DNA from 4 places in the Pseudoalteromonas sp. SWYJ118 genome. Region 2 is predicted to be linked to each of the others. Evidence: predicted binding sites of a transcription regulator. Region 2 holds the regulator's gene; each other region holds the start of a gene.

Region 1 (2,209 bases), on a different contig from region 2:
CTTATACTTATGAAAATAATATTGTAGTTGAAGATCCTGAAACGATTTTCCTAATTCTTTCTGAGTTATTGTTCCACCCACTTATTGCTGGCTTTTTACTCGCTGCAATTTTGGCTGCTATCATGAGTACTATCTCATCGCAATTGCTAGTAAGCTCAAGTTCATTGACTGAAGATTTATATAAAACATTTTTACGTAAAGATGCTAGCGACTTTGAATTAGTTACTGTTGGTCGAATTAGCGTTGCCGTAGTGGCTATGTTTGCTATTTACTTAGCTTACGACAGAGATAGCTCTATTTTAGACCTAGTAAGTAATGCATGGGCAGGCTTTGGTGCTGCTTTCGGTCCATTGGTACTGTTCAGCCTTTACTGGAAACGTATGAATTTTGCCGGTGCGTTATCGGGTATGTTAGTAGGTGCGTTTACAGTGCTTGTTTGGGTTTATGGTCCGTTTACTATTAATGGTGAAAGCTTAAGTAGCTTTATGTACGAAATAGTACCTGGCTTTATTTTATCTAGTATCGCAATTGTTGTTGTTAGCTTAGCTACAAAAGAGCCAGAGCAAAACATTACCGCTTTATTTGATGAAGTAGAAAAAGAGCTTTAAATAGCAATTACTACTCATTTTTGAATGAGTAGTAATTAATACCAATCCGCAATAATACTTAATCATTTTGCGGGGCTAATGTGTCGCTACTGGCGTTAAAAAATTATCATTTAGAACAACTAAATATCGAATTTTTTGCCTAGCTATCAACACGTTTTTTTACCCTCAAAATAGATCACTTAATTAAGTGAATTGGTATAATAAAAAAGGGAGCAACTTAGTTGCTCCCTTTTTTATTTAGTTTGTCCCGTCCGAGGAAAGGGCAATCTACGAATTAACTTGCTTTTTTATCGTTGCTATCTTCAATTGATGCAACATTATCTGACTTTTTACTTTTTGCTGGCGCTTTGGTAACAACTGGATCTTTGCCGCCCTTTAATATGGTCATAAAGTCATCTTTGCTTTTCGCTATTTCTAAAGCAAGTGATTCAATTTGTTGCTCACTAAGCGGTACGTCTACCTTTTCTAGCATTAGCTCAAGTGATTCTGCTATATCGAGCATCTTGTCATAAGCATCAGCTTCTTTTTTGGTAGTAAACGTCATACGCTCGACTCCGTTTCGTTCTACAACATATTTAACAACAACAGCCATGATTTCTCCTGCAAAATTGCTTGGCACCGTGGTTTGTAAAAACCATTAGATTACTGTTTTTATGTACAGTAATGGTTTGGGCGTAAATTTGCAAGCGCGAAGTATTAATTTTTAGGTGTCTTAAATTTGACAAAAAACGGTAACTTTACTTTAGTTAAGCAATCACTTGTTGTACCAGCTGCATTTTCAGGATTTCGGATCATAGTGATAATGCGCTTAGGTACACTTTAAGTGATGAACTTTACAGTTCCTTATTTATTGATTTCCTGAGCAATACTCAAAATTAAGAAAAGAAGAATAAGGGCAAGTTTAATGAAAACGTTAAAAAATTTACTCATCATAAGCTTATTATGCTTACTACCTGCAACTACCGTATATGCACAACTATCGGAAGTAACCAAGCAAATGCCTCAAGTTGAGACAATTAGTATAAATAATGCTGATGCAGATATGCTTGCTAAGCTACCGGGTATAGGTAAGAAAAAAGCGCAGGCAATTGTGGATTATCGTGAAGAAAACGGTGAATTTAAAAGCGTCAGTGATTTATCGCAAGTTAAAGGAATTGGTAAAAAACTATTAGCTAAATTAGAGGGGAAAATTTCACTTTAAAGCTATTAAGTAATAATCAGGGCGCTATGCGCCCTGATTAAATTGTTTTAATGCATCGCTTAAGTGCTTTTTAGCAAAGTTAATTTCAATAGGTGTTGTTAATAGCGGATAGCAAAGCCCACCAAGTATCAAAAACGGGATTAATATCCAACCTTTAAATACCGTGAATATTAAAAATAGTGGACTTAGTAATATTAATTTAATAATACGTAGTAACACTTTATCAGTTGGCGATAACATACTTAACGAAAGTGCTATTACGTCCTGGCGCTTGCGCACTTTTAAGTGTTTAAGATCATCTAATTGGCTTGAAAAAAAGGTAAACATATTAAATCGATTTTTTTGTTATTAAGCGGCTAATCACTAAAGCAAACAAAGTGATTGAGAATAGCGCAAATAT
Region 2 (2,209 bases):
ACGACTGCTGCGGTCATTTTTGATACGCAGCACAGCTCATTGCGGCTATTTGTAATTTTTATTTCCCACACTGAACTACGTTTGCCAATATGAAACGCTCTTGCCGTTGCTGTTAAAGTGCCGTTGCGAGATGCTTTTAAATGACTTGCGCTAATTTCCTGCCCCACGCAGTAAAATTTTGTAAAATCGACAACAAAGTTAGCTGCATAGCTGGCAACTGTTTCGGCAAGTACAACGTTAGCACCGCCGTGAACCATTCCCATTGGGTTATGATGCTCAGGAATTGCCGGCATAGTGGCTACTAAGTAATCATCACCAATTTCAGTGACTTCTATTCCCATGGTTTTCATTAATGTTCCTTGGCCATCAATGCCTTGTTCTAACTGCTTGCACAGCTCTAAAGTGATGGGCTGGTACCAAATACTCATAATGACTCCTTTGCTTTTTTAATCATTTATAAACCTAGCGTTAGTTATATCCCTAAAATGTACACAAGTGAAATTACTTTGGCTATTTTAAGGCTTAATTTAAATTTGCGATTTTTATTTAACTGTATATACTCACAGTTAAATGTACTGTATGGAAAACCAGTTGTATGCGACCATTAACGAACCGCCAAGCTCAAATACTCGAACTAATTAAAGTTTTTATTAAAGACACTGGTATGCCTCCTACACGTGCTGAAATAGCGCAAACATTAGGTTTTAAAAGTGCCAATGCTGCTGAAGAACATTTAAAAGCACTTGCTAAAAAAGGCGCAATTAAAATGAAACCAGGTGCAAGCCGTGGTATTCAGTTAATTGAAGAAGAAGAGCCAGAACAATTAGGTTTACCGCTTATAGGGCGTGTTGCTGCTGGTTCACCTATTTTGGCGCAAGAGCACGTTGAAAGTCACTGCAAAATCGATCCATTAATGTTTAAACCGGCTGCAGATTTTTTACTACGCGTTAACGGTATGAGCATGAAAGATATTGGTATTATGGATGGTGATTTACTTGCTGTGCATCGTACTCAAACCGCTGAAAACGGGCAAGTTGTTGTTGCCCGCCTAGACGAAGACGTAACTGTAAAACGTCTTGAGAAAGCGGGTCGTAAAGTATTACTTCATGCTGAAAACGACGATTTTGAATCTATTGAAGTAGATCTTGAGAATGAGTCTTTTAATATTGAAGGCTTAGCCGTTGGCGTTATAAGAAACGCTGATTGGATGTGACTTTAAAAATAGCTTTTAAACAAGCAGTTTTATAAATGCGTACTAATTAGTACGCATTTTCTGTTTTAAATTCGCACTAAAAATAGGGCATAAATAGCTCACTGACAATTTAAGCTGTAAACTTTTTTGCACTTATATTTTCCCCCTCCGAATGCGTTAAACCCCTTTGTTTTGCTCATCTTTTGAACTTCCTGTTACCTAGTTGGTTACTGATTTTTTATTAATTACTCAATATCACCTGATTGTTTTTTATACTAAAACTTGCTTGTTGTTCATTTTTTAGCTAATTATTAATGTGCTGAGCTAATAATAACTCACAGCTTTTTAGTTTTGAGAACACACAATATACACAAACCCGTTGTTGGCGCAGCAAAACCAATCAATATTAAATGAGATTGACTAAAAAAATAAAAATAACGAATTGGCGTTTAAGCCGTATGCCTCTTCGCTTTGCATTCGCAATAGCATCAAAGGAGCCGTCACATGGGTAAACTGACCTCTACCTTGTGGCTTATATTATGTGTTTTTTCGCACCCAGTTTTGGCTAACAGCCAATACAATATGCGCAAAGGCGTAACCGATATAAGCAATAATGTATATCAGCTGCACATGACCATATTTATAATATGTTGTGTGATTGGGGTGATAGTGTTCGCAATTATGTTTTGGGCACTTATTCATCACCGTAAATCTAAAGGGGCTGTACCTGCCCAATTTCACGAAAGCACTAAAGTAGAAATACTTTGGACTGCAATCCCGTTTGTTATTTTAATTGCTATGGCAGTACCAGCCACTAAAACCCTAATTGCAATGGAAGATGCCAGCAAAGCTGATCTCACTATTAAAATTACAGGCTCGCAATGGAAATGGCATTATGAATATATGGGTGAAGATGTAGAGTTTTACTCTATTTTATCTACCCCGCAAGATGAAATCGCGAATCTTGCAGATAAAAATCCTAACTACTTACTTGAGGTTGATAAGCCTCTCGTACTG
Region 3 (2,209 bases), on a different contig from region 2:
GAAGTCGATTCGGGCTATTTCAAAGTAACGTAAATACACTACATTATTTACGTGTTGTAGTGCATCCATATCAGCCCACGCTACGGTGATGTCGGTATGGATAGGGTGCTGATCTTTAAACGTTTGCATTATTTATTGGCCCTTAATTTTAAAGTGCTTAGATTATCAACATGGGGTTACGAGCTCAAGGTAATTAATGGCATGTTTTTTTATAAGATGATTGTACCTATTTAATTTTAGGTCTACAGTTAAATTACACAGACAAACACAAAAACACACAGAGGTAGAAATATGCAGAACATAATTAATTGGTCCTTAGCTTGTTTGGTTTTTATAGCCTCTTTTACCTGTTACGCAATGGGTAACGAATCAGGCGCTATTATTTTGATGTTAGCAGGGTTTTTTTTCGAGGTTATGTTTTGGTTGCGCGGTTATAAAGAGCAAGAAGGTAATAAGCGCTTTTTTTAATCGCTAACTAGGGCCTGTTGACCTTTCAGGATTAAAATTTGTTCAATCTAGGGGCTATTTAATCGCGGCGCGAGGTTTGTGACCTAGTGGGCTAAGTAAAAACCGAGCAACAAAGAGTAAATTGCCCCTAGGCAGAACCCTTCGGGCAGCGTATGTTTGGCATTTGTGCTACGTTATCGCCTATTTATGGGGAATAACCACACTACATAGGCTCTGCCTTGCCTAAATACCAAACATACTGCTGCAAATTTAACCTCGAAAGATAAACAGGCCCTAGGCTTGCTTATCACATTTGATTCTATAATAATGACTGTATAAATAACCAGTTGTTGTTGTGGTGATGAAGAAGTTTATTCACATAGACATGGATTGCTTTTATGCAGCAGTAGAAATGCGAGATAATCCAAAACTTGCATGTGTACCGCTTGCTATTGGAGGCAATAGCCGACGAGGCGTGCTCTCAACCGCTAACTATATAGCGAGAGAATATGGCGTGCGATCGGCTATGTCGAACTATCATGCTAAACAATTATGCCCCGATTTAGTTATTGTTCCTGGGCGCATGGCTGTATACAAAGAAGCTTCAAATCAAATACGTGAAGTATTTAGCCGCTACACAGATTTAGTTGAACCTCTTTCTTTAGACGAAGCCTACCTAGATGTAACAGACAGCACCGCTTGTAAAGGCAGTGCCACACTTATTGCACAGCAAATAAGAGCCGATATTTACAATGCCACAGGGCTCACTGCATCAGCTGGTATTGCACCGATTAAATTTATTGCCAAAATAGCCAGCGACGAAAAAAAACCGAATGGTCAATTTGTCGTTTTGCCTCATGAGGTCGATGATTTTTTAGCGCAATTACCGCTGGGGAAAATTCCGGGGGTGGGTAAAGTAACGCTCGAAAAGCTAAATTTAAAAGGCTTATATACCGGCAAGGATGTACGTGAAAAAGGCGTTAACTGGATGCAGCAACATGTGGGTAATTTTGGTGTGTCGCTTTATCAAAAATGTGCAGGTGAATATGTTGGTAAAGTATCAACAGATCGCATCAGAAAGTCGCTGAGTGTTGAACATACCTACGAATACAACAAAACAAGTTTGCAAGAGTGCTTAGATGAGCTGCCAAAATTGTTAGACGAATTAGTTTTAAGGCTTAATAAACAGCAATTACAAAACCGTATTAATAAGCTGAGTGTTAAAGTGAAGTTTGCAAATTTTGTAGTAACCTCAGCCGATCAGGCATACCACGAGCTAAACACAGAAATATTTATTCAACTCCTTACTAAGGCCTATCAACGAGGGCTACAACAACCTGTAAGATTACTTGGCATAGGCGTTGGCATTAAAAGCGAGCCAGAACAAAACTTCCAACTGAGTATTCTCGATTAAGCTATAAAGCCTGTAACCCCAAGTTGCCATTTATTGGCAAGTTGTATAATTAGCTCATCGCACCTTGCTGGTCTTCAATATTTAAATCGACGATAATAGGGGCTTATGTTTTCTAACAGGACTTTATTTATGGCATACCCTCAAGCGGTTAGTGCAAGCCTTGAATGCACATCTCATGATGCGCTTATTATTATTAGTGATGACTTTTCTCTATTACCAAATAACTCATTACGTGATGCTATTTTAGACCAAGCAAAAGTTGATTCTCGTATTGGTAAACAAGTTACTTTATTAGTGATTGAAAACAAACGCGTTGTACTTGCGCCAACGGGTCCGTTAAATAGAGAT
Region 4 (2,209 bases), on a different contig from region 2:
CTAAGCGATAGACCAAAATGAAAAATATCAACCAACTCTAAAATAACTTGTTCAGTATCTGGTGTTTGTTTTTTCCACCATTTCCAACCATGATGATCTAGCATTTCAGCACACTCAACCCAAATAGCGCGGTACCATTCAAACCCTTGAGTAAACCATTGCTCATGTACTTTAGTATTCATGGCGTTTTGCATTTCTAGCATCACTACTAGCTTGTTTAAATTGGCAGACATATCAATTCCTGTCGTTTTGGTTGGCGTAATTTTCGTTGGTGTAATAATACAGATAAAATGCTGATTGTGCATTGCTGTATATTTTTATTAGTGTGCTAGTTATGTTTATCGTGACGTCGTAAACTCATGCCATGAATCAATTAAATCAATGAAATCTTCAAAGCCACAACCACTACTTAAACCATTTTCTTCAAGCGCTAAATCGTCATCTTGATACGCTATTAGGTCTTCGCTGTCTTGATGAAGTGCATGGGCTTCAAATAATGCTTCGTCTTTCGTTAATATTAAATCTATTTCTTGGCCTTTTAGCGTTAGCGGCTCATAGCTTGAACTTACCGATGCAATAAGCGCTTGCACCATGGCTACTTTGTCTTTGCCTATTTCTTCGTTTAGCCAGCGACCAATAATAGCGTGTTCACTGCTTATTTTAATACGTAGCCCACTAATAGGGTCGCGAATAAATTGATATTCCATAGGGTTTGCCTGTAAATCTTTAATTGCGTAATTATATACGTAAACGCCCGTAAACCACAGGACATATAAAGTAAAATAGCGCCACATGGGCGCTATTTTACTCAACTTTAAAACCGTTAACTTCGCGATCTATAACGCGCTGCGTCAATGATCGACCATAAGTAAATAATAGGCACAAGTACAAAGCCTACAAGCACATAAATTAGTGCGTAACTTATTATAATAGCGAGTGCAAAAAATATAGCCGCTAAAATACGCCCTTGCACTAACTGCCCTAAACCAGGAAAAAATATATTACATAATGCTGCAATTACGTTACCGCCAGAACCTTGATCTGCCATACTAACCTCTGTATTTATTTGATTTTATAATTATTTACCTACACACTCTATGCCAATTTATTAAAGCTTACAAATCAAATAGTTAAATTAGTCTAGATTTAGAGAGTTGGTAGATTTTGCTAAAATTAGGTCAAATTAGCAATTATTGTTATCCGTTTACACTTTTTTATTCGCTTAATTAATTAGCAAGTTACTCGTTTTGAACACTATTTTATAAATAGCTGTTTATAAAAACAGTATTTTATTTAGCCTAACAAAAACACCTGTTATACTGCCCACAATATTGATTAAAAAGGCGTAACGATGGACGTTTCACAATTACTCGATGGCTTAAATGACAAACAACGCGATGCCGTTGCAGCCCCACTACAAAACATGCTGGTATTAGCAGGTGCTGGGTCTGGTAAAACACGAGTGTTAGTTCATCGTATTGCGTGGCTTATGCAAGTTGAGCAAGCCTCCGCTTACAGTATTTTTGCAGTTACATTTACTAATAAAGCCGCTAAAGAAATGCGTGGCCGCGTTGAAGAAACACTAAAAGCGCCTGTAGGTGGTATGTGGATTGGTACTTTCCATGGTTTATCGCATCGTATTTTACGTGCTCATCACCGTGAAGCTAATTTACCAGAAGCCTTTCAAATTTTAGACTCTGACGATCAGCTTCGGATGATCAAGCGCTTATTAAAATCGATGAATATTGATGATAAAAAATGGCCCGCTAAGCAATTTGGCTGGTACATAAGCGCCAAAAAAGATGAAGCACTTCGCCCTAAAGATATTCAAGCATACGATATTAATGAGCAAATGATGCTGCGTGTTTATGCCGCCTATCAAGAGGCCTGTGATAGAGCGGGCCTAGTTGATTTTGCTGAAATATTACTACGCAGCTACGAAGTGTTAAAAAATAACCCTACGTTACTGCGTCATTATCAGCAACGCTTTGCGCATATGCTCGTAGACGAGTTCCAAGATACAAATACCATTCAATATGCTTGGTTAAAATTACTTGCTGGCGATACTAACAGCATTATGATTGTAGGCGACGATGACCAAAGCATTTATGGTTGGCGTGGTGCTAAAATCGAAAACATTAAACGTTTTTTAACTGACTTTAGCGCAGAAACCATTCGTCTTGAACAAAACTACCGCTCAACAGCGACT

Evidence for each region. The regulator LexA, encoded in region 2, represses DNA repair genes until DNA is damaged. The targets are predictions, from matches to a motif close to TACTGTATNNNNATACAGTA.
Region 1: a site for LexA is predicted at 1,252-1,271, ahead of I6F48_RS02400 (YebG family protein). Genes of this name have one in related genera too.
Region 3: a site for LexA is predicted at 777-796, ahead of dinB (DNA polymerase IV). Genes of this name have one in related genera too.
Region 4: a site for LexA is predicted at 1,268-1,287, ahead of uvrD (DNA helicase II). Genes of this name have one in related genera too.

Annotation. Positions count from the first base shown of each region.
Region 1 covers NZ_JADYXC010000001.1:511,298-513,506, forward strand. The annotation lists gene putP (sodium/proline symporter PutP) at 1-608, shown strand, start outside; gene I6F48_RS02400 (YebG family protein) at 883-1,200, opposite strand; gene I6F48_RS02405 (ComEA family DNA-binding protein) at 1,513-1,809, shown strand; gene I6F48_RS02410 (DUF6170 family protein) at 1,834-2,136, opposite strand; gene dsbB (disulfide bond formation protein DsbB) at 2,138-2,209, opposite strand, start outside.
Region 2 covers NZ_JADYXC010000021.1:14,101-16,309, forward strand. The annotation lists gene I6F48_RS16670 (PaaI family thioesterase) at 1-428, opposite strand, end outside; gene lexA (transcriptional repressor LexA) at 596-1,213, shown strand; gene coxB (cytochrome c oxidase subunit II) at 1,697-2,209, shown strand, end outside.
Region 3 covers NZ_JADYXC010000001.1:251,683-253,891, forward strand. The annotation lists gene I6F48_RS01260 (acyl-CoA thioesterase) at 1-129, opposite strand, end outside; gene dinB (DNA polymerase IV) at 809-1,861, shown strand; gene I6F48_RS01270 (M17 family metallopeptidase) at 1,991-2,209, shown strand, end outside.
Region 4 covers NZ_JADYXC010000016.1:97,026-99,234, forward strand. The annotation lists gene I6F48_RS14830 (dUTP diphosphatase) at 1-233, opposite strand, end outside; gene I6F48_RS14835 (YacL family protein) at 339-707, opposite strand; gene I6F48_RS14840 (hypothetical protein) at 824-1,048, opposite strand; gene uvrD (DNA helicase II) at 1,352-2,209, shown strand, end outside.